Regions from separate parts of the Ectothiorhodospira variabilis genome, predicted to be linked through region 3. Evidence: predicted binding sites of a transcription regulator. Region 3 holds the regulator's gene; each other region holds the start of a gene.
The links. Region 3 encodes sigma-54, which starts transcription at its own class of promoters, with help from an activator protein. Its sites were predicted from a motif close to TGGCANGNTNCNTGCTT; they were not measured.
Positions count from the first base shown of each region.

Region 1: a site for sigma-54 is predicted at 2,109-2,125, ahead of LPW30_RS01355 (DUF4168 domain-containing protein). Genes of this name have one in related genera too.
Region 2: a site for sigma-54 is predicted at 2,203-2,219, ahead of cowN (N(2)-fixation sustaining protein CowN). Genes of this name have one in related genera too.

Region 1 is NZ_JAJNAO010000001.1:298,307-305,581, reverse strand. It holds gene LPW30_RS01365 (NAD-dependent epimerase/dehydratase family protein) at 10-951, shown strand; gene LPW30_RS01360 (LbetaH domain-containing protein) at 1,039-1,599, shown strand; gene LPW30_RS01355 (DUF4168 domain-containing protein) at 1,660-2,070, opposite strand; gene LPW30_RS01350 (sigma-54-dependent transcriptional regulator) at 2,232-3,665, opposite strand; gene LPW30_RS01345 (ATP-binding protein) at 3,637-5,136, opposite strand; gene LPW30_RS01340 (methyl-accepting chemotaxis protein) at 5,171-6,814, opposite strand; gene ubiD (4-hydroxy-3-polyprenylbenzoate decarboxylase) at 6,959-7,275, opposite strand, start outside.
Region 2 is NZ_JAJNAO010000004.1:151,836-159,110, reverse strand. It holds gene LPW30_RS07105 (OmpP1/FadL family transporter) at 1-24, opposite strand, end outside; gene ggt (gamma-glutamyltransferase) at 211-1,896, shown strand; gene cowN (N(2)-fixation sustaining protein CowN) at 1,864-2,166, opposite strand; gene LPW30_RS07090 (valine--tRNA ligase) at 2,346-5,108, opposite strand; gene LPW30_RS07085 (DNA polymerase III subunit chi) at 5,172-5,591, opposite strand; gene LPW30_RS07080 (leucyl aminopeptidase) at 5,588-7,084, opposite strand; gene lptF (LPS export ABC transporter permease LptF) at 7,244-7,275, shown strand, end outside.
Region 3 is NZ_JAJNAO010000002.1:184,929-192,203, forward strand. It holds gene LPW30_RS03480 (KpsF/GutQ family sugar-phosphate isomerase) at 1-295, shown strand, start outside; gene kdsC (3-deoxy-manno-octulosonate-8-phosphatase KdsC) at 329-856, shown strand; gene lptC (LPS export ABC transporter periplasmic protein LptC) at 853-1,425, shown strand; gene lptA (lipopolysaccharide transport periplasmic protein LptA) at 1,481-1,951, shown strand; gene lptB (LPS export ABC transporter ATP-binding protein) at 1,948-2,673, shown strand; gene LPW30_RS03505 (RNA polymerase factor sigma-54) at 2,840-4,339, shown strand; gene hpf (ribosome hibernation-promoting factor, HPF/YfiA family) at 4,402-4,725, shown strand; gene LPW30_RS03515 (PTS sugar transporter subunit IIA) at 4,733-5,200, shown strand; gene hprK (HPr(Ser) kinase/phosphatase) at 5,205-6,152, shown strand; gene rapZ (RNase adapter RapZ) at 6,149-7,009, shown strand; gene LPW30_RS03530 (PTS sugar transporter subunit IIA) at 7,031-7,275, shown strand, end outside.

The DNA.
Region 1 (7,275 bases), on a different contig from region 3:
AGAACGATGATGAAACCGGTACTGATCATGGGCTGCGGCTATGTGGGGGAGCGCGTTGGACACCGCATGGCTCGCGAGGGGCGCCGGGTCATCGCCGTGGCCCGGAGCACCGAGCGGGTAGAGGCCCTCAAGGCCATGGGTTTCGAGACCTTCCAGGCCGATCTGGATACCGGTGAAGGCCTGGACGAACTCCCCATGGCCGGTTGCCTGGTACTGCACAGCGCGCCGCCCCCCAACGAAGGGCGGGTGGATCCAAGAACCGCCAGATTCACCGAATCATGTCGCCGCCAGCCACCCGAGAAGATCGTCTACATCAGCACTACCGGGGTTTATGGGGACCAGGGTGGAGCCCAGGTGGACGACCTCACTGAACCCTCACCCATGACCGATCGCGGGCATCGCCGGCTGGATGCAGAAAAGCGCCTGAGCCAACTCATGGCCGAGGCGCGCATCCCGGTAGTGGTGCTCAGGGCCCCGGGGATCTACGGCCCCTTCCGGCTTCCACTGGCTCGCATCAGGGCGGGGGAGCCGGTCATCTGCCCCGAAGAATCCGGCCCTGGCAATCGCATTCATGCCGATGATCTGGCCACCCTGTGCGCGGCCGCCCTGGATCATGGCCCGGAAGGGCAGACCTACAACGTGGGGGACAGTGACCATCGTTCCATGACGGATTTCGTCTATGCCGTGGCTGATGCCGCAGACCTCCCGCGCCCCCCCTGCGTCAGCATGGCAGAGGCGGAAAAGGTGCTCAGTCCTGGCATGATGTCCTTCCTTCGGGAGTCACGGGTCGTCGTCGCAGGGCGGAGCCTGGTGGATCTCGGGGTGGACCTGCAGTATCCGCGGATGGAAGCGGGTATCCGCGCATCGCTCAAGGTGGAGGAGGGTGACGACACGCTGGATGACTCCGAGATCACGCCGTACCACATCAGCCGCCGCCACACACCCGGATGATATCCAGGCTGGCGGTGGGGCAATTGCCTTGCCCCCTCAACGGTGGCAGCATGGCGAGCCTTTTCATACTGACGCGAGGACACACGCTTGATACGCAAGAATCCCACAGGCCATCTTCCCAAAGTGGCTGAGTCCGCATTCGTGGACCCCACAGCGATCCTCTGCGGCAAGGTGGTGGTGGGGGAGCATGTCTTCATTGGGCCCTATGCCGTGATCCGGGCCGATGAACTCGATGCTCAGGGTGAACTGGAGCCCATCATCATCGGCGACAATTCGAACATCCAGGACGGCGTGGTGATCCACTCCAAGTCCGGTGCCCGTGTGGAGATCGGCGAGAAGACCTCCATTGCTCACCGCTCCATCATTCATGGCCCCTGCAAGGTGGGGAGCCAGGTCTTTATCGGCTTCAATACAGTGCTGTTCAACTGTTCGGTGGGGGCAGGGTCGGTCATTCGCCATAACTCGGTGGTGGAAGACTGCCACATACCGGAATCCTTCTACGTCCCTTCCACCAGCAATATCCACTCGGACACCGACCTGGAAACCATCGAGTCGGTCACGGCGGATGCTTCAAGCTTCTCGGAGGATGTAGCACAGACGAACGTGGGCCTCGTGCAGGGCTACAAGCGGATTCAGAACGAACTTTAAGGGGAAGCCAGGCCGCCGGCATGAGCCGGCCGGCCTGGAGCAGGTAGACCGCAGCCAGGATTACATCCGCTCGGCGGCCATCTCCTGGACCTGCTGGAGCATGGCCGGGTCGTTCTGCAACGACATGGCCACCTGATTGTACTCATCCACACTCATGCCTTCCTGCTGCACGGCGTTGATCATTTCCTCCTGGGCCTCCTGCTGCAGGGCCTGGGCCTCGGCCTCGTCCGTTACATCCTGGAGCTGCTCGGCAAAGTCATCGCGGATATGCTGTACGGCCACAAAGGCATCCACGAAGCGATCCAGGGTTTGGGGATCCACTTGGGGAGCCTGCTGCTGGTCCATGCCCGGGGGCTGTTGCTGCTGGCCCTGGAAATCACCCTGCTGCTGGGCCACGGCGTGGCCACCCACGCCCAAGAGGCCGGCGATGGCCACGGTGAGGGAAAGGGTGCGAAGGGGATGATGTTTCATGCGGTTTCTCCTGGTGGAATTAGTGTTACGTCTTGTATAAGCAGATTCCGTGCCAGGACGGCCATGCCGAGACCGTAGCCCTTCACTCCAACGAAATTCTCTTACGGCACTGCCATGCCCCCCCGCTGAGGGTGGATCAGGATGGCACATGCGCCACCATGCTACGTGCGCTGGGATGCCTGAGCGTCCATGTCCGCCTCGTCATCCTGGGCGCCATCTCCCAGCCTTCGGTAAAGGGTGCGGCGGCCGATCCCCAGCACCTTGGCCGCCTGGCGCTTGTTGCCATCCAGGCGTTCGAGCACCCAACGGATGTAGCGATCCTCGATCTCCTGAAGGGTAGGCATGTGGGTGTCCTCCTCCGACCACAATTGGGTGGCCGCGGCGCCGGCACCTGATTCGGTGCGTGCAGCATCAAGCCGCTCAGGGAGATCCGCCAACTGGATCTCGGTGCCACGACAGAAGGTGACCGCCCGCTCGATGAGGTTGGTCAATTCCCGCACGTTGCCGGGGAATGAGTAGCTGCGCAGAGCGCGCATGGCCTCGGGGGTGATGCCTTCCACAGGACGATCCATGGCCGCTCCGAAACGGGCCAGGAAACGCGCCGCCAGGCGTTCGATGTCATCACCCCGTTCGCGCAGCGGCGGCACATGCAGGCGGAAGGTTTCCAGGCGATAAAACAGGTCCTCGCGGAAACAATTCTCGGCAATCATGGGCCCAAGATCACGGTTGGTGGCCGCCACGACGCGCACATTGGCTTCCTTTTCCTGATTACTGCCCACCGGACGCACACGACCATCCTGAAGCAGGCGCAGCAGCTTTGCCTGCATGGCCATGGGCATCTCGCCGATCTCGTCCAGCAACAGGGTGCCGCCATGGGCTTCGGCGAAGAGGCCTCGGCGCGCCTGCTGCGCCCCGCTGAAGGCCCCGGCGGCATGGCCAAAGAGCTCGCTTTCCATGAGTTCGCCGGGTATGCCCGCGCAGTTGATGGCCACGAAGGGGCCACCGGCGCGATCACTCTCGGCGTGAATGGCCCGGGCCACAAGTTCCTTGCCGGTGCCCGACTCCCCGGTGACCAGCACCGGTCCGGAGGCACGTGCCAGTCGACGCACATTTTCGTACAGGGCCTGCATGGCCGGGCTGCTGCCGATCAGGCCATGGAAATCATCCGCCTCCAGCAGCTCGCGGTAGCGGGCCACTTCGGCCTGTAATCGGCGGGTGCGCAGGGCACGGCGCACGGAGATGACCAGATGATCCAGATCCACCGGCTTGGTGAGAAAATCGTCGGCTCCCTGCTTGAGGGCCTCAACCGCCTGGGCAATGGTGCCAAACGCGGTGAGCATGATGAACGACGGCGGCATGGGCAGGCGACGGGACTGTATGAGCAAGTCCTGGCCATCGTTCCCGGGCAGGCGCAGGTCACTGAGGACCAGCGAGATATGCCCGCTTTCCAGATGCGCCCGGGCCGCCTCCGCATCGCCCACGGCGAACACATCCAGGCCGGCATCCTTGAGCTCTTCCACCACCAGCTCACGATGGGAGGCATCGTCCTCCACGACCAGGATCTGCTCAGGGTTTTTGTTGGAGGTCTGGGTCATCATTGCCTTCGGTTGCCACGACATTGAGGGGTAGATGAAGCACGAACCGTGCCCCACCCAGGGGGCTTTCCTCCACGTGGATCTCGCCATGGTGCTCCGTGACGGCACCATGGGCCACCGCCAGTCCCAAACCCGTGCCGCTGCCCACGGACTTGGTGGTAAAGAAGGGTTCAAACAATCGTGAGCGATGGTCCGGGTCGATGCCCGGCCCATCATCTTCCACCACCAGTGCCAGACGCCCTTGCGCCGATGTCCAGTTCACCTGGACCTGTCCGCCGGGCGTGGCCTGGATGGCGTTGCGCAAAAGATTCGTCAGGGCCTGTTCCAATCGCGCCCGATCCATGGGGATCACCGGGCCATCCTCCTGATTGACCAGACGCAGAGTGGTTCCCCGGGTCCGTGCTTCATCCTCCACCTGGGCGAGGGCAGCGCTGACCAGACGCCGCACGGGTTCATCACGCACACGGGGGGGGTTTCTTCGGCCAAAGTCCATCAACTGGCGCACGATACGATCCATGCGGCCCACCTCCTGGCGGATCTCTGCCAGCGCCCGGGCCTGAGGGGTTTCCGCCTCCACACGTCGCAAGGCCCGTTGCGCCTGCCCGTTGATCACCCCCAGGGGGGAACCCAGTTCATGGGCGACCCCGGCCGCCAGCTGGCCGATGGCGGCCAGCTTTTCCGATTGGCGAAGGCGTTCCTCCAGGGCGGCCTGATGACGGCGCTGGGCCTCCAGTTCAGCATTGGAACGATCCATATTGTCCAGCATCCGGTTCATGGCCTCGGCCAGCACACGCAGTTCCCGCGGCCCGGCACCTGCCACGCGCAACTGACGATCCCCCTGACCCACCCGTGCCATGGCATTGACCAGGCGGCTCACATGGCGCCCTACGGCTCGATGGTGACCCAGCACGACCACCGCAACGAACAACAGGCTGAGGACCCCCAGGGCCATGAGGGCGCGGGAGCGCACCTGCATGAGATCTTCGTGGAAGTCGCCGCCGTGGCGGGTGACCTGGAGCAGCCCGTTGATGCGGCCACCCGCATCACTCAGGGGCATGAAGAAGGAATAGATCTCCTGACCACTGCGGTCGTCAAAGGCCCCGTGGGTGCCGGTCACCGTGGCGAGACGGGCATCGCGACGGCGATCCATGGAGGGACTGCGCGGGCCACTGGCAGCCACCAACTCACCCTGGTGGTCATAGACATAGGCACCGTAAACCTGATCGATGCGAAAGGCAGAGTCCAGGGCCTGCTGGACATTGGCCCGCTCCCCGCGGGCCAGAGCATCACTCAGCGGCAGGTGGATGGCCCGGGCCACCAGTTCGATGTCCTGCTGCATGCGCGTTTCCATGTGGGCTTCCAGACTCGTGAGCCCCGACCATCCGGCCAGGAGCACGATCAGCAGCAGGGGGGCCAGCACGAAGCCCAGCAGGGCGGACCGCAGGCTGTAGGGATAGGCAGGGAATGTCATGGCATGCACCGGGCGGTGTATTCAGGCGGCGCGATCAGCCGCTCCGGTCATGATACCCGATACGAAAACCACCCCAATGCCGTCCCTTGACGAAAATGGGCACCGAGAGGTCGTGCATGATCTCCCCGGTATCCCGCTTGTAAGTCTGCAGCAAATAGGGCTTCTGGTGCGAGCCACAGCGGGAGCCGGTGCGGTCCTTGAAGATCCGCTTGGTGCGGTTGTTGGCCAGGTCCTTGGCATAATCACCGGTCAGGGCCTTGGCATAGCGACGGTTATGGGTGGGGAAATAACCATGATCATCCACGGCGCCGGCATAGGCGATAAAGCGATGGCGCTCCAGGATGGGTTCCTGAATGGCTGGTAGGACCTTGTCGGTGAAATCGTCGAAGCGGGTCTTGTGCTTCACCGGATCGGTATCCGGGATGGGCTTGTAATTGCGGTCGAACAGATCCTCCAGGCGAATGCGGCCTGCGTCCACCGCCGCCTCGAACGCGTGTCCGACAGCAGCAGCAGCCTGTTCGGCTTCCTGGCGCACCTGATCGTGCAGGCCCCCCAGTCCCACATCGCCCAGAAGCTCGTAAATCAATTCCGCCCGCTCCGCCAGTTGCTCCGCCTGGGAGGACAGATGGCTCACATCGTCCTCGGTCTCCCGCAGGTGGCTGCTGACGGTCTGGATGGCCCGGGTCACCTCGTCCAGATGATTGTGATTCTGCTCGGCGCCACTGACCACCGTCTGGATGCAGTTATCTGCATTGGCGGAGTGGTTGAGGATGTCGGAGAGATGCTGATCCACCTTCACGGTGCGGTCGGCGCTGCCCTGCACTGCCTCCACCAACTGCTGCATGGTGGAGGCAGCCTGGTGGGTCTCCGTGTTGATCTCCTGGACCATCTGACCAATCTCACCGGTGGCCTGAGAGGTTCGGTTGGCCAGGCTGCGCACCTCGTCCGCCACCACCGCAAAACCCCGGCCCTGTTCGCCGGCACGGGCGGCCTCGATGGCCGCGTTCAAGGCCAGCAGATTGGTCTGCTCGGCAATGCCGCTGATCACCCCGGTGATGCGCTGAATCTCTCCGGCGCGGCCTTCCAGACGGGACATGAGCTGGGAGGCCTGCTCCATGCGTTCCTTCATCTCCTCCATGTGACTGAGGGCGTCCTCCACGCAGGCATGACCGGCGTGACTGGCCTCGTTGGTCAGGCGGGCGCTCTCGGCAGCCTGCCCGGAACTCTCCACGGAGGTCTGCACCGTGGCTGAGATGTGCCCGGACGCATCGGCGATGCCGTTGACGGTGGAGACCTGGGAGTGCACCCGCTGCTTGAGGGTGACCGACGCATGGGACACTTCGGCGGCAGAGACAGCGATACGGGACCCGGTATCGGCCAGGCGCCCCGCCAGCTTGCGTTGCCTCTCCAGGGCCTGGGCGATGACCTTGCTGCGCGGATCTTCCGTGACCGTCAGTGGGGCAGGGGGGCGGGAGAGGGTCTGCGCGTAAAGTGTTTCCAGGGCCTGCTCACGGGGTGCCACGTGCAGTCGGTCCATCACCGTGATGGCGCCGCCGGTAGCCAGCATGGATGCCAGGATGGCTGCCCCCGGCCCGGGCCCCAATAGCCAGACGAGGGTCAGTGCGAGCAACCCGGCCAGAACCACCAGACCGATCATGAGGAGTATGCGTTGTGTCATGGCGAGATCCGTGATGAGAAGAACACGGGGCGCCTGCCCGGCGCCTCCCTGCGAGTTAAGTATCGGCCAATACCGTCAGGCCTGTAGGGTTTGACTCAACTCAATCTACCGCAGACCACGACACCCGCAAAGCACGCTCGTCGGCTAGATGCCCAGCTCGTCCCAGATCTCGTCAACGCGTCGTTTCACCTCGTCGCTCATGACGATGGGCGTGCCCCATTCCCTTTGAGTCTCTCCCGGCCACTTGTTGGTGGCATCGAAACCCATCTTGGAGCCCAGGCCGGACACAGGGGAGGCAAAATCCAGATAATCAATAGGGGTATTATCGATGGTGACCGTATCACGACCCGGATCCATGCGGGTGGTCATGGCCCAGATCACATCCTTCCAGTCCCGCGCGTTCACATCATCATCGACGATGATCACGAACTTTGTATACATGAACTGGCGCAGGAAGGACC
Region 2 (7,275 bases), on a different contig from region 3:
GGCACGTTTGAAAAGCACGGTCATGTGGGACTCCCTTGGTGGTGTGTGCCCCTGGTGTCCATGGAAGGCCGCGCCGGGGCTTTATAGTATGTTGTGCAGCCAAACTATCAGACCCTGGAAATCCGTATCCCAAAAGATATCGATACCCACATGATGGGTGTGGATGGCCAACCGTTTCCGCCGCCCCTCATCGTTCCCCAGGAGACCGCGATGTCCCGTTCCACTCGATCCCTCGTCCTTCTGATCTGCCTGGCCTGTGCCGGGCCGCTGCTGGCGGATGCGCCGCCCCATGGGGTGGCCACGCCCCATCCCCTGGCGACCGAGGTGGCCCTGGAGGTGCTGTCCCGGGGCGGGAATGCGTTCGATGCTGCCGTGGCAGTGGGCGCGGCGCTGGCGGTGGTGGAGCCCTATGGGTCCGGTCTGGGCGGGGGTGGCTTCTGGCTATTGCATGAGGCCGCCACCGGGCGTCAGGTCATGGTGGATGCCCGGGAGCGGGCGCCGCTGGCCGCCGATGCAGACATGTTTCTGGATGATGAAGGCGAGGTGGATAGGGATCGGGTAATGAATGGCCCCCTGGCAGCCGCCATTCCCGGCACGCCCGCCGCCCTGGATCATATCGTCCGGGAATATGGGGCGCTGCCTCTGACAACGTTGCTGGAGCCGGCCATCCGTCTGGCCCGGGAAGGGTTCCCGGTGGACCCGGTCTATGAGCGGTTGACCTCCTTCCGGCGCGACACCTTGCGAGCGTGGCCGGCGTCGGCAGCGGTCTTTCTGGATGATGGCGAGGTGCCGGAAGAGGGCTTCGTGATCCATCAGCCGGACCTGGCCCTCACCCTGGAGCGACTGGCGGATTCGGGGCGTGATGGGTTCTACCGGGGGCCCGTGGCCGAGCGGCTCGTCGAGGCCGTGAGCGAGGCCGGGGGGATCTGGACCCAGGAGGATCTGGCAAGCTATCAGGTGGTGGAGCGCGAGCCGATCAGCTTCGATTACCGGGGCATGCGGGTGGTGTCGGCGCCGCCGCCGTCCTCGGGTGGCATCGCCCTGGCCCAGGCCATGCAAATGATGGAACGCTTCGATCTTGAGGCCATGGACGAGGCGGATCGGTTGCATCACGGGGTGGAGGCGATGCGCCTGGCCTATCACGATCGGGCCCGGTATCTGGGGGATGTCGACTTTGTGGAGGTGCCGGTGGAGCGTCTCATCGATCCGCGCTACGCGGCCGGGCTGGCCGCCACGGTGCACCCGGGCCGGGCCCGGCCCAGCGAGCAGTTGCCGGGGCCGGCGGGCCTGCGGGGTGGGGAGGATACCACCCATTTCTCCATCATTGATGCGCAGGGCAACCGGGTGTCGGCCACCCTGTCGCTGAACTATCCCTTTGGCTCAGGGTTCATGCCTGCCGGGACGGGGGTGGTCCTGAACAACCACATGGATGATTTCACGGCCGCACCGGGTACACCCAATGCCTATGGCCTGATCCAGTCGTCGGCCAATCGCATCGAGCCGGGCAAGCGCATGCTGTCGAGCATGTCGCCCACCTTTCTGGAGATGGATGATCGGGTGGCTGCGCTGGGTACGCCGGGCGGCAGTCGGATCATCACCATGGTGCTGTTGTCGGCCCTGGATTTTCATGCCGGTGGTGGTGCCGATCGCCTGGTGTCGTCGCCCCGTCATCACCATCAGTACCTGCCGGACTACATCGAATATGAACCGGATGCCTTCAGTGATGAGCTCAAGGCGCAACTGGAAGCGTATGGGCATGTACTGGAGGCCCGGTCTCGACCCTGGGGCAATCTGCAGGCGGTGGTTGTGGAGACGGATGGCCGTTTCGAGGCGGCGGCAGATCCCCGGGGTGTGGGCACCCACTCAGCAGCAGGCCTCCTCCACCCAGGTGAGTAGGGCCTGGGCATCGTCGTCGCCACACTCCTCGAACAGTTCGCGGATCTGATTGATGTTGGCGTGGATCAGGAACAGGTCGTCGGGCTTGGGGCCGGATTTGGGATTGCGCTTGCCCAGGAAGTAGTCCCAGAAGGGGGATTTCTGGTCGGGGTCGGCGGTGTATTCCTCGATCAGGTTCATGACCAGTTTGGCGTTGCCGTCACAGTCCAGGTCCTTGAAGCTGATGTAGCGGGCGTTGGCGGCGTCGGGGTGGAGGTTGGGGCGGGTCACGAAGGGGCTCCTTGAGTCGGTGTTGTGCCGAATCTTTAGCAAGGAGCGGGCCAGGAGGCCGTGGTTTTCAAGTGCTTGTTTTTTTTATGGATATATTTAAGGGTAGGGGGTGGGTTGCTGAGGATTGTGGGAAAGCTGACAAGGAGGGGAGGGCGCTCGGGCCCTCCCCCTCATACACCTCACAACCGCCGAATCTTCTCCAGCTGCCCTTCCAGTTCCCGCAGGCTGGCGCTCATCTCCGCCACCCGGGTGCGTTCCTTCTCCACCACCTCGGCGGGGGCGCGGTCCACGAAGCTGGGGTTTTCCAGTCGACCCCGGCACTGGGTGAGGTTCTTCTGCACCTTGGCCACTTCCTTTTCAAGTCGGGCGATCTCTGCCTCCTTGTCGATCAGGCCGGCCAGGGGGATGAGCAGGTGCATCTCTCCCACCAAGGCCATGGCCGACTCCGGGGGCTCCTCGCCGTGCAGCCACTGCACCGACTCGGGCTTGCCCAGGAATTCGATGAAGGCGCGGCTGGACTGGAAGCGGGTCTGATCCTCCGGTTGCCAGTTGTGCAGCAGCACGGGCAGGGGCTTGCCGGGGCTGATGTCCATTTCGGCGCGGATGCGGCGCATGCCCAGGATGAAGTTCTTCACCCACTCGATTTCCTTGTCCGCCTGGGCGTCCCGTGCACTCTCGTCCACCTGGGGGTAGGGCTGGTGCATGATGGTGGCACCCTCGCGACCGGCCAGCGGGGCCACCTGACGCCAGATGGCCTCGGTGATGAAGGGCATGATGGGGTGCATCAGCCGCAGCAGGGTCTCCAGTACCTGGACCAGGGTCTGGCGGGTGCCGCGGCGGGCGGCCTCGCTGCTGTCCTCGCCGGTGAGCACCGGCTTGCACAGCTCCAGATACCAGTCGCAGTAGTCGTGCCAGGTGAATTCATACAGGGCACGGGCGGCCAGGTCGAAACGGTATTCACCCAGTTGGCGATGCACCTCGGCAATGGTGACCTGCAGGCGGGAGGTGATCCAGCGGTCGGCCAGGGAGAGCTCCACCTGGCCGCCGTTCACGCCGGTGTCCTGCCCCTCGGTGTTCATGAGCACATAGCGGGCCGCGTTCCACAGCTTGTTGCAGAAGTTGCGGTAGCCCTCGATGCGGCCCAGATCGAACTTGATGTCCCGACCGCTGGAGGCCAGGGCCGCCAGGGTGAAGCGCAGGGCGTCGGTGCCGAAGGCGGGGATGCCATCGGGGAACTGCTTTTTCGTGGCCTTGGCGATGCGCTTTTCCATCTGCGGCTGCATCAGGCCCTGGGTGCGCTTGGCCAGCAGGTCATCCAGGGTGATGCCGTCGATCAGGTCGATGGGGTCGAGCACGTTGCCCTTGGACTTGGACATCTTCTGGCCTTCGGCGTCCCGGATCAGGCCGGTGACATACACCTCCCGGAAGGGCACATCGTCCATGAACTTCAGGCCCATCATGATCATGCGGGCCACCCAGAAGAAGATGATGTCAAAGCCGGTCACCAGCACCGAGGTGGGGTAGAAGGTCTTGAGCTCGGGGGTCTTTTCCGGCCAGCCCAGGGTGGAGAAGGGCCACAGGGCCGAGCTGAACCAGGTGTCCAGCACGTCGGGATCGCGGGTGAGGGTCACATCCGAGCCCAGGCCGTACTTGCTGCGGGCCTCTTCCTCGCTGCGGGCCACGTAGATGTTGCCGGCATCGTCGTACCAGGCGGGGATGCGATGGCCCCACCAGATCTGCCGGGAGATGCACCAGTCCTCGATGTTGCGCATCCATTCGAAGTAGGTCTTGTTCCAGTTTTCCGGCACGAAGCGGATGCGGCCATCCTCCACCGCCTGGATGGCCGGCTCGGCCAGCGGGCCCGCCTTCACGTACCACTGGTCGGTGAGGAAGGGTTCGATGACGGCGCCGCTGCGATCGCCCCGGGGCACCATCAGCTTGTGGTCATCGATGCGCTCCATCAGGCCCTGGGCGTCCAGATCCTGGATCACCCGCTCACGGGCCTCGAAGCGGTCCAGGCCCCGATAGGCCTCGGGGGCCTCGTCGTTGATCTTCGCGTCGATGGTGAAGATGTTGATCATGGGCAGGTCGTGCCGGGTGCCCACGGCATAGTCATTGAAGTCGTGGGCGGGGGTGATCTTCACGCAGCCGGAGCCGAATTCCGGGTCCACGTAGTCATCGGCGATCACCGGGATGCGCCGGCCGGTGAGCGGCAGTTCCACTTCCTTGCCGATCAGGTGCCGGTAGCGCTCGTCCTCCGGGTTAACCGCCACGGCGGTGTCGCCCAGCATGGTCTCGGGTCGGGTGGTGGCCACCACCAGATGGCCGGAGCCGTCGGCCAGGGGGTAGCGCATGTGCCAGAGCTTGCCCTGTTCTTCCTCGGAGAGCACTTCCAGGTCGGAGACGGCGGTGTGCAGGACCGGGTCCCAGTTCACCAGGCGCTTGCCCCGGTAGATCAGGCCCTCGTCGAACAGTTGCACGAAGACTTCCGTCACCGCCTCGGAGAGGCCGTCGTCCATGGTGAAGCGTTCCCGGCTCCAGTCGATGGAGGTGCCCAGGCGACGCATCTGCTGCTGGATCTGGTGGCCGGAGTGCTCGCGCCACTGCCACACCTTGTCCAGGAAGGCGTCGCGGCCCAGGTCGTGACGGGACTGCCCGTCCCGGGCCAGTTGCCGTTCCACCACCATCTGGGTGGCGATGCCGGCGTGGTCGGTGCCGCCCTGCCACAGGGTGTTGTCGCCGCACATCCGGTGGTAGCGGATGAGGGTGTCCATCAGCGTGTCCTGAAAGGCGTGCCCCATGTGCAGGGTGCCGGTCACGTTGGGTGGCGGCAGCATGATGCAGTAGGGGTCCCCCTCGCCACTGGCGGCGAACCAGCCATGGGTTTCCCATTCCTGGTAGACGGTTTGTTCGATGGCGCGGGGGTCGTAGGTCTTTTCCATGGGGCCTGTATCGGATGCGGGGCGAAAGTGACGGATTATATTAATCTTTTTTTGGGGTGCCGGTCACCTGCCCAAGGGGTGGTGATGCAGGTCGCAGCCCTGCTCCCGGTAGTGCCGGAACCGCGTCCGGCCGCTGTCGCGGATGGCGGGGTCCTCGTTGACCACCTCGGCCACGCGCTCGAAGCGCTCGAAGTGCTCAGGCACTTCGGCCGCCAGATTCACCAGCACCTGGGCCGTCTCAGGGGGGTTGGGGCCGATGCTCACGGGCACGCGGACATCATCCGGGTTGATGCCGTGGGGGATGAAGGCATCGTCCTTGAAGGTCCACAGCAGGTCGTCCAGTGCCCGGGCCTCGTTTTGCGAGCGGGTGTGGATATGCACCCGATGCCCAAGGCCGAAGGCCTTGTGCACCAGGCGGCAGACGGTGGTGAGGCGCTGCTGGGCGTGGGTGCCCTTGAGGAGGTAGAAGTCGACCCGGGTCATGCCTCCTTCACCCGGTTGAACAGGAACTGCATCACCAGGGGCACCGGCCGACCCGTCGACCCCTTTTCCTTGCCACTCTTCCAGGCCACCCCGGCGATATCCAGGTGGGCCCACTTGTACTTCTTGGTGAAACGCGACAGGAAGCAGGCGGCGGTGATGGTGCCTGCCGGGCGGCCGCCGATGTTGGCCATGTCGGCAAAATTGCTGTTGAGCTGCTCCTGGTATTCATCCCAGAGGGGCAGCTCCCAGGCGCGGTCCAGGGTCTGGCGGCTGGCGGTGAGCAGGTCGTTGGTGAGGGAAGCGCTGTTGCCCAATACAGCAGTGGCCTGGTGGCCCAGGGCGATGATGCAGGCGCCGGTGAGGGTGGCCATGTCCACCACCACCTCGGGATCGAAACGCTCCACGTAGGTCAGGGCATCGCAGAGCACCAGGCGGCCCTCGGCGTCCGTGTTGAGGACTTCCACGGTCTGGCCCGACATGGTGGTGATGATGTCGCCGGGCTTGGTGGCGCGGCCATCGGGCATGTTCTCGGCGGCGGCGATCACACCGATCACGTTCATGGGCAGCTTGAGCTCGGCGCAGGCCTTCATGGCTCCCATGACGGCCGCGGCGCCGCCCATGTCGTATTTCATCTCGTCCATGGCCTCGCCGGGCTTGAGGGAGATGCCGCCCGTGTCGAAAGTGATGCCCTTGCCCACCAGGACCACGGGCTTGTCATTCTTCTTGCCGCCCCGGTAGTCCATGACGATCAGCCGGGCCGGCTGCTCGGAGCCCCGGGAGACGGACAGCAGGGCGCCCATGCCTTCCTTCTCCATGGCCTCCTCGTCCAGGATGTCCACCTTGAGGTCCTTGTAGGCCTTTTTCAGGCCCTTGGCCTGGTCGGCCAGATACACCGGTGTGCACACATTGCCCGGGCGGTTGCCCAGGTCCCGGGTGAACTGCATGCCGATGGCGGTGGCGGTGGCCCGTTTCAGGATCTGTCCGGCGGTGTCCAGCTCCCCTTCGGCCTCCACGTTGAGCACCATCTCCTTGAGGGCTGTCCGGTCCTTTTTCTTGTTGCTCTTGAGCTCGTCAAAGCGGTAGAGGGCGTCTTCCACCACCAGCACGCTCTGGAAGATCTTCCAGGGCAGGTCGCGGCCCTTGACGGGCACATCGGTGAGGAAATTGTGGGCGGTGGCCGCGCCGCTTTGCTTGAGGGCAGCGATCATGTGGGAGGTGAGCTTGCGGAAGGAGGCTTCGCTCAGGTCCCGCTCCTTGCCGCAGCCCACCAGCAGGATGCGCTCGGCCAGATCGCCCGGCACATGATGCAGCCAGAGGGTCTGGCCCAGTTCGCCATCCATGTCGCCGCGCTTGAGCAGGGCGCTGATGGCGCCATCGGTGGCCTGATCCAGGGCCTTGGCGGCGGTGGACAGCTTGCGACGCTCGAATACACCCGCAACGATGCAGGGGCTGCGCTGTTCCTGGGGTTGACCGCTTGCGACTGAGAATTCCATGCCATTCCTCGAAATAGACTGGGAAAGCCCGATGATGCAGCAATCCGGGCCCTGGGTCACTGGGGTAGGGGGCGGGTGGTTGGCCTACCCGATGCCGGGGCTAGTAGTATAGGGAATCTTCTTCCACCGTTAACGCACCCCGTGCCGGGGTGATTCGAGATGCCGTTGAAGGTCCTGGACCGTTACCTGAT
Region 3 (7,275 bases):
CACCCGCCAGGGCCTGGGAATGACCGCGGTGGTGGACGAGCACCGCAACCTGATCGGCGTGTATACCGACGGCGACCTGCGCCGCACCCTGGACCGAGGCATCGACATCCGTGGCACGTGCATCGGTGATGTCATGACCCGCCAGTGCAAGACGGTGCAGTCGGGCATGCTGGCAGCCGAGGCCCTCAAGGTGATGGAGGACCACAAGATCAGCGCCCTGCCGGTGGTGGACGTGGGCCAGCACCTGGTGGGAGCCCTGAACATGCATGACCTGCTGCGCGCCGGCGTGGTCTGAAGTGGTACGACGGCCCCGTGGTATCCTTGCCCCATGAATGATACGCCAAGACAACGTGCCCGCGACGTGCGCTTCCTCATCCTTGACGTGGACGGCGTGCTCACCGATGGCAACCTCTACCTGGGGGACGATGGCCAGCAGTACAAGGCCTTCAACAGCCGTGATGGTCATGGCATCCGCATGCTGGCCGACAGCGGCGTTCAGATCGGCATCCTCACCGGGCGACGCTCTCAGGTGGTGGAACACCGCTGCCGTGACCTGGGCATCCAGCACATCGTCCAGGGCCGTCGCGACAAGCTGGATGCCCTGGGTGGATTGCTGGAGGCGGCTGGTGTGGGTATCGAACATGCTGCCTACATGGGGGACGACGTGGTGGATCTGCCCGTGATGCGTCGCGTCGTCATGGCCATTGCCGTGGCCGATGCCCACCCCCTGGTGCGCGAGCATGCCCACTACATCACCCGGACAGGCGGCGGCCGTGGAGCGGTGCGTGAGGCCTGCGAGTTCATACTGGAGGCCCAGGACAACCTGCAGGCCGCCCTGGCCCCCTACCTGGAATGAGTCGCCGCCTTTCAGGACTGCTGCTGATCCTGGCACTCACCCTGGTGGCCGTGGTCGGCTTCTGGCTCGCCGAGAATGCCCAGGAACGACGCGTCGTGCCGACCACCCAGATAGATCCCGAGGCCAATCAGTTCTTTGCCGAGGATTTCGTGGTCTGGAGCATGGACGAGTCCGGCAACCTCAAGTACCGGCTCTCCGGCGCCCGACTGGAGCAGCGCCAGGCGGACCGTTCCAGTCATGTGGAGGCCCCGGTGCTGATCATGGAACACCCCCCTGCTCCCGACTGGACCCTGCGTTCCGAACACGGCTGGATTTCACCCGCCGGCGACGAAGTGCAACTGCTGGGCAACGTGCGTCTGGACCGCCCCGAGGCCCCTGATCACCCCCCCATCACCATCACCAGCCGGGATGTCACGGTGTGGACCCTGCCCCGCCAGGCACAAACCGATGCACTGGCCCGCATGGTGAGCACTCATCGGGAGGCGGAGGGAGTGGGCATGACTTTGGATCTGACCCGGGATACCCTGGAACTTGAGAGTCAGGTGAGAGGCACCTATGTTCCGCACTGACATCCCCACGAGTCCGTTTGTGGCGGGGCTGCTATTGGCCGTTTTGCTGTCATGTATGCCTGTTGCACAGGGCCAGCACGACCCCGACCTGCCCATCCGCATCGAGGCGGATCGCGCCAGCCTGGACGATCAGCGGGGGGTGAGTATTTACCGGGGCAACGTCACCATCACCCAGGGCGATACCGTCATCACGGGCGACGAGGTGACGGTGCATGCCCCCCAGCGGCAACTCCAGCGCATGGTCTCAGAAGGGCGCCTGGCCACCCTGACCACACGGGATGAATCCAACCGTGAGGTTCGCGCCGAGGCACGACGCATGGAGTTCTTTCCGGATGGACCGCGGGTGGTGCTCACCGGCGAGGCCCGGGTATGGCAGGGGGATGACGAATTCCGCGGCAGCAGCATCGTCTATAACCTGGAGGCCGCCACCCTTGAAGCCAGCACCGGCGACACAGGCCGGGTGGAGGCCATCTTCGCACCCCGGGATCGTTCTCGCTCCCGGCCGGAGGACGGCGACACCCCATGAGCCGCCTGGAGACCGACAAGCTGGTCAAGCGTTACCGGGCAGTCAAACCCGTGGACGGCGCCTCCATCCACATCAACAGCGGTGAGGTGGTGGGCCTGCTGGGCCCCAATGGCGCCGGCAAGACCACCTGCTTCTACATGATCGTGGGCCTGGTACCCTGCGACGAAGGCCAGATCCGTCTGGATGGCCGCGACATCACCCGACTGCCGATGCACGCGAGGGCCCGCATGGGCGTGGGCTATCTGCCCCAGGAGCCCTCGGTATTCCGCAAGCTCTCCGTGGCAGACAACATCATGGCCGTGCTGGAGGTCCGCCGCGACCTCAACAAGGCCCAGCGCCTGGAGAAGATGGAATCCCTGCTGGAGGAGTTCCAGATCCAGCACATCCGCGACAACGCCGGGGTCAGTCTCTCCGGTGGCGAACGACGGCGCGTGGAGATCGCCCGTGCCCTGGCCACCGAACCGGCCTTCATCCTTCTGGACGAACCCTTCGCCGGCGTGGACCCCATCTCGGTGATCGAGATCCAGCGGATCATCACCCATCTCACGTCACGGAACATCGGCGTACTGATCACCGACCACAACGTGCGCGAGACCCTGGGCATCTGCAACCGGGCCTACATCCTCAGTGGCGGGCACATCATCAGCCAGGGCGCGCCGGAAGACGTACTGGCCGACCCGCAGGTCCGCCGCGTCTATCTGGGGGAGAACTTCCGCCTGTGAAGCCAAGCCCCCCCGTTCAGCATGCGGTTTTCGGGACATGGGTCCCATTTTTGCTGGCACACCGTATAATCTCCCCTGAAAGCATCATTTACGCCGGGGGCCTGCCCCCGCCTTCATCATCAGGCATCAAAGACCCGGGCCCCGGCCCGATGGCGCACATCGTGCTATGTTGAAACCGTCCGTCCAGCTCCGGCTGGGTCAAAACCTGACCATGACCCCCCAGCTGCAGCAGGCCATTCGCCTGCTGCAGCTCTCGACGCTGGAATTGCAGGCCCAGATCCAGGAGACCCTGGAAACCAACCCCATGCTCGAGGCCGTGGAGGGCACGGAGGCCGATCAGGAGACCGCCAGCGAGGAGCCTCGCGAGCAGGAGCAGGCCGAAACCTCCGAGGCAGCAGAAGCAGCGGAGGCCGCCGCCGAGACGGAAGGCAACGCCGACGGCAGTCAGGAGCAGATCCCCGACGAATTACCGGTGGACAGCAACTGGGACGACATCTACGATGTGCCCCCTTCCAGCGCCGGACAGTCGGACCACGACGGGCGAGACCTTTTCGAGAACCAGACCGGCCCCTCGGAAAGCCTGCATGAACACCTCATGTGGCAAGTGCACCTGTCGTCCATGAGTGAGCGTGACCGGGCCATTGCCTTGACCATCATCGATTCCATTAACGAAGACGGCTATCTGGCCGAACCCATCGAGCAGATCCATGCAACCCTGGCCACGGACCGGGAAATGGACCTGGAACTGGATGAGGTGGAAGCCGTACTGAACATGGTTCAGCACCTGGACCCGGTGGGCGTGGGCGCACGTGACCTGGCCGAGTGCCTGACCCTGCAACTGGCTCAGTTCCCGGAGGACACCCCCTGGCTGGCCGAGGCCCGCGCCCTGGCCCGCGAACACCTGGATGCCCTGGGTGCGCGTGACTACAAGGGCGTGCAGCGGCGCCTGGGGCTGGATGATGGCGAGTTGCAGCAGGTGATCGCCCTGATCCAGACACTGAACCCGCGCCCGGGCGGGCTCATCAGCAGCAGTTCGCCCGAATACATCATCCCTGATGTGTTCGTGCGCAAGCGCGAAGGCCGCTGGCAGGTGGAGCTCAACCCGGAAATCGCGCCGCGCTTGCGGGTGAACCCCCTGTATGCCAGTTTCGTGCGCCGCGCCGATTCCAGCCAGGACAACACCTACATGCGCAACAGCCTCCAGGAGGCACGCTGGTTCATCAAGAGCCTGCAAAGCCGCAACGAAACGCTGCTGCGGGTGGGCACAGCCATCGTGGAGCACCAGCGTGCCTTCCTGGAATACGGTGACGAGGCCATGAAACCCCTGGTGCTGCGCGATATCGCCGAGCAACTAGAGATGCATGAGTCCACCATCTCCCGGGTGACCACCCAAAAATTCATGCATACCCCCCGGGGCATCTACGAATTCAAGTATTTCTTTTCCAGCCACGTGGGCACGGCCGACGGCGGTGAGTGTTCAGCCACCGCGATACGCGCCATGATCCGCAAGCTGGTTGCCGAGGAGCCCCAGGGCAAACCCATGAGTGACAGCAAGATCGCCCAGGTCCTGGTGGATCGCGGCATTCATGTGGCACGACGCACGGTCGCCAAGTACCGTGAGGCCATGTCCATTCCGCCATCCAACGAACGCAAGCGGCTCGTTTGAAGCAAACCCACGCAGCCGTCCTGATCATTACCCATCCCTATCCATTCCCAAGGAGTCATCTCATGCAGATCAACCTCACCGGTCATCACGTCGACCTGACCGACGCTCTGCGCAACTACGTCAACGAGAAGTTCGAGCGCCTGGAGCGGCATTTTGACAACGTCATCGACGTGCATGTGATCCTGACCGTGGAGAAGCTGCAGCAAAAGGCCGAGAGCAACCTGTTGCTCAGCGGTAACAGCATCCATGCCGAGGCCACGCATACGGACATGTACGCCGCCATCGACGCCCTGGTGGACAAACTGGATCGCCAGGTGGTGAAGCACAAGGAGAAGCTCAAGGACCACCACCGGGCGGAAGGCTCCCACCGCAACCACATCGAGTGAGCGTTTCATGAACATCGGTGATCTTCTCGCCCCTGAGCGGGTGCACTGCCAGACGGACGTGAGCAGCAAGAAACGTGCGCTGGAGATGCTGGGCGAGATGCTCTCCAATCATCTACCCAAGCTCACCCAGGGCGAGATCTTCGACAGCCTGCTGGCCCGGGAGCGCCTGGGCAGCACGGGCCTGGGGCATGGCGTGGCCATCCCCCACGGTCGACTGGCCGGCGCCAGCGAGGCCTGTGCCGCGCTGCTCAAGCTGGAAAAGGGCGTCGACTACGATGCCCCCGACAGTGAGCCGGTGGACATCCTGTTCGCGCTGGTGGTGCCGGCAGACTGCACGGACGAGCATCTCCAGATCCTCGCGTTGCTGGCAAGGATGTTCTCCGATCCGGAGACGCTGGCCCGGCTGCGCAGCACCTCCGGTCCTTCGGACCTGCTGACTCTGGTGCGGGAATGGGACACCGAAGCCCCGGGATGAGCCCATGACCGACTCGCTCACCGTCAGCAACATCATGGAGGTCATGGAGGAGCGCCTGGGCCTCACCTGGGTGGCGGGTACTCAGGGGGGTGGCCGGAGCATATCGCACCGGTCCACCCCCCATGGCAGTCCGTCCCTGGTGGGTCACCTGAACATCATCCACCCCAACCAGATCCAGGTACTGGGGAATGATGAGATGCGCTACCTGTGGTCGCTGCGCAAGAACTCCCAGCGAGACATTCTGGAGCAATTGTGCAGCGGCGCCTCCTCCATGCTGATCGTGACCGATAACCTGGAGCCCCTCCCGGAGCTGCGCACCCTGTCGGAGCGCCAGTCGGTGCCGCTGCTGCGCACCGCCCTGCCCAGCCATGAGCTGATCAATATCCTGCGTTACTTCTTCAGCAACAAGCTGGCGGAGACCACCACCCTGCACGGGGTGTTCATGGAAGTGCTGGGAATCGGGGTGCTCTTGACCGGCGATAGCGCCGTGGGAAAGAGCGAACTGGCCCTGGAGCTCATCAGCCGGGGCCACCGCCTGGTGGCGGACGATGCCCCGGAATTCGCCCGCATCGCCCCGGACATCCTGCGTGGCACCTGCCCGCCGGTGCTGGAGAATTTTCTCGAGGTGAGGGGGCTGGGCGTGCTCAATGTGAAGGCCATGTACGGCGATAGCGCCATCAAGAACAGCAAGTACCTGCGCCTGATCATCGATCTCAAGGATCAGGCCAAGGTGCAGGCCGAGGATATCGACCGCCTGCACGGGGTGCGCTACACCCGGGTGGTGCTGGGGCTGGAAATCCCGGTCATCACCCTGCCGGTCGCCCCGGGACGCAACCTGGCCGTCATGGTGGAAGGCGCGATTCGCAACCACCTGCTGCGCCTGCGCGGTTATTATGCCGGCGACGACCTGGCTGCCCGACAACGCAAGCAGATGCAGAGCGAAAGCCCATGAAGCTCATCATCGTCAGTGGCCTGTCCGGCTCCGGCAAGACCGTGGCCCTGCATGCCCTGGAGGATGCGGGCTATTACTGCATCGATAACCTGCACCTGGGCCTGCTCACAGCGGTGGTCGCGCAGCTGCGCAGCCCCCGCCTCACCCTGTACGACGAGGCCGCCGTGGGCATCGACGCCCGCAGCGGCATCGAGGAACTGGATCGTTTCGACACCATCGTCGAGGAGATCCGCGCCATGGGCGTGGATCTGCAGATCATCTTCCTCCAGGCAGAGGAGGAGACCCTGCTGCGACGCTTCAGCGAGACCCGTCGACGGCATCCCCTCACCCGCGACGGCGTGCCCTTGTGGGAGGCCATCCATCTGGAGCGCAAGCTGCTCTCCAATATCGCCAACCATGCCGATCTCGCCATCGACACCACCCGCACCAACGTGCACCAGCTGAGTCAGACGATCCGTGAGCGTGTGGAACAGGCCGCCGACCGGGGCATCTCCCTGCTGATCCAGTCCTTCGGTTTCAAGCATGGCGCACCAGTGGACTCGGATTTTGTCTTCGATGTACGCTGTCTTCCCAACCCTCACTGGGAACCGCTGCTGCGCGGCCTTACCGGCCGTGACGAGGAAGTGGCCCGATTCCTGGACAATCACCCCATGGTGGAGGAGATGTTTGCCTCGTTGCGCGACTTCCTGACCACCTGGATCCCGCGATTCGAGGGTGAAAACCGCTCATACCTGACCGTATCCATTGGTTGCACTGGCGGGCAGCATCGCTCAGTCTATCTAGCGGAGAGACTGGCGGAACATTTCCGCGGCCTCAGGGGCGAGGCGGTGAGCACCCGTCACCGTGAACTTTCCTGATCCTTGAACCGGGATGCCAGCATGTCCGTCGGACTCATGATCATTACACACAATCACATCGGGGAAGACCTGCTCAACACGGCGCGTTCCATGATGGGCACCATCCCGCTGGAAACGTACTGCCTGGCGGTCTCCCAGTCCGGTGACCCGGACATCCTCCTGGGCAAGGCCATCGATGCCTATCATCGACTCCACCAGGGGGACGGCGTCCTGGTGCTCACCGACATGTACGGCTCCACCCCCAGCAATATCGCCAACCGTCTCAC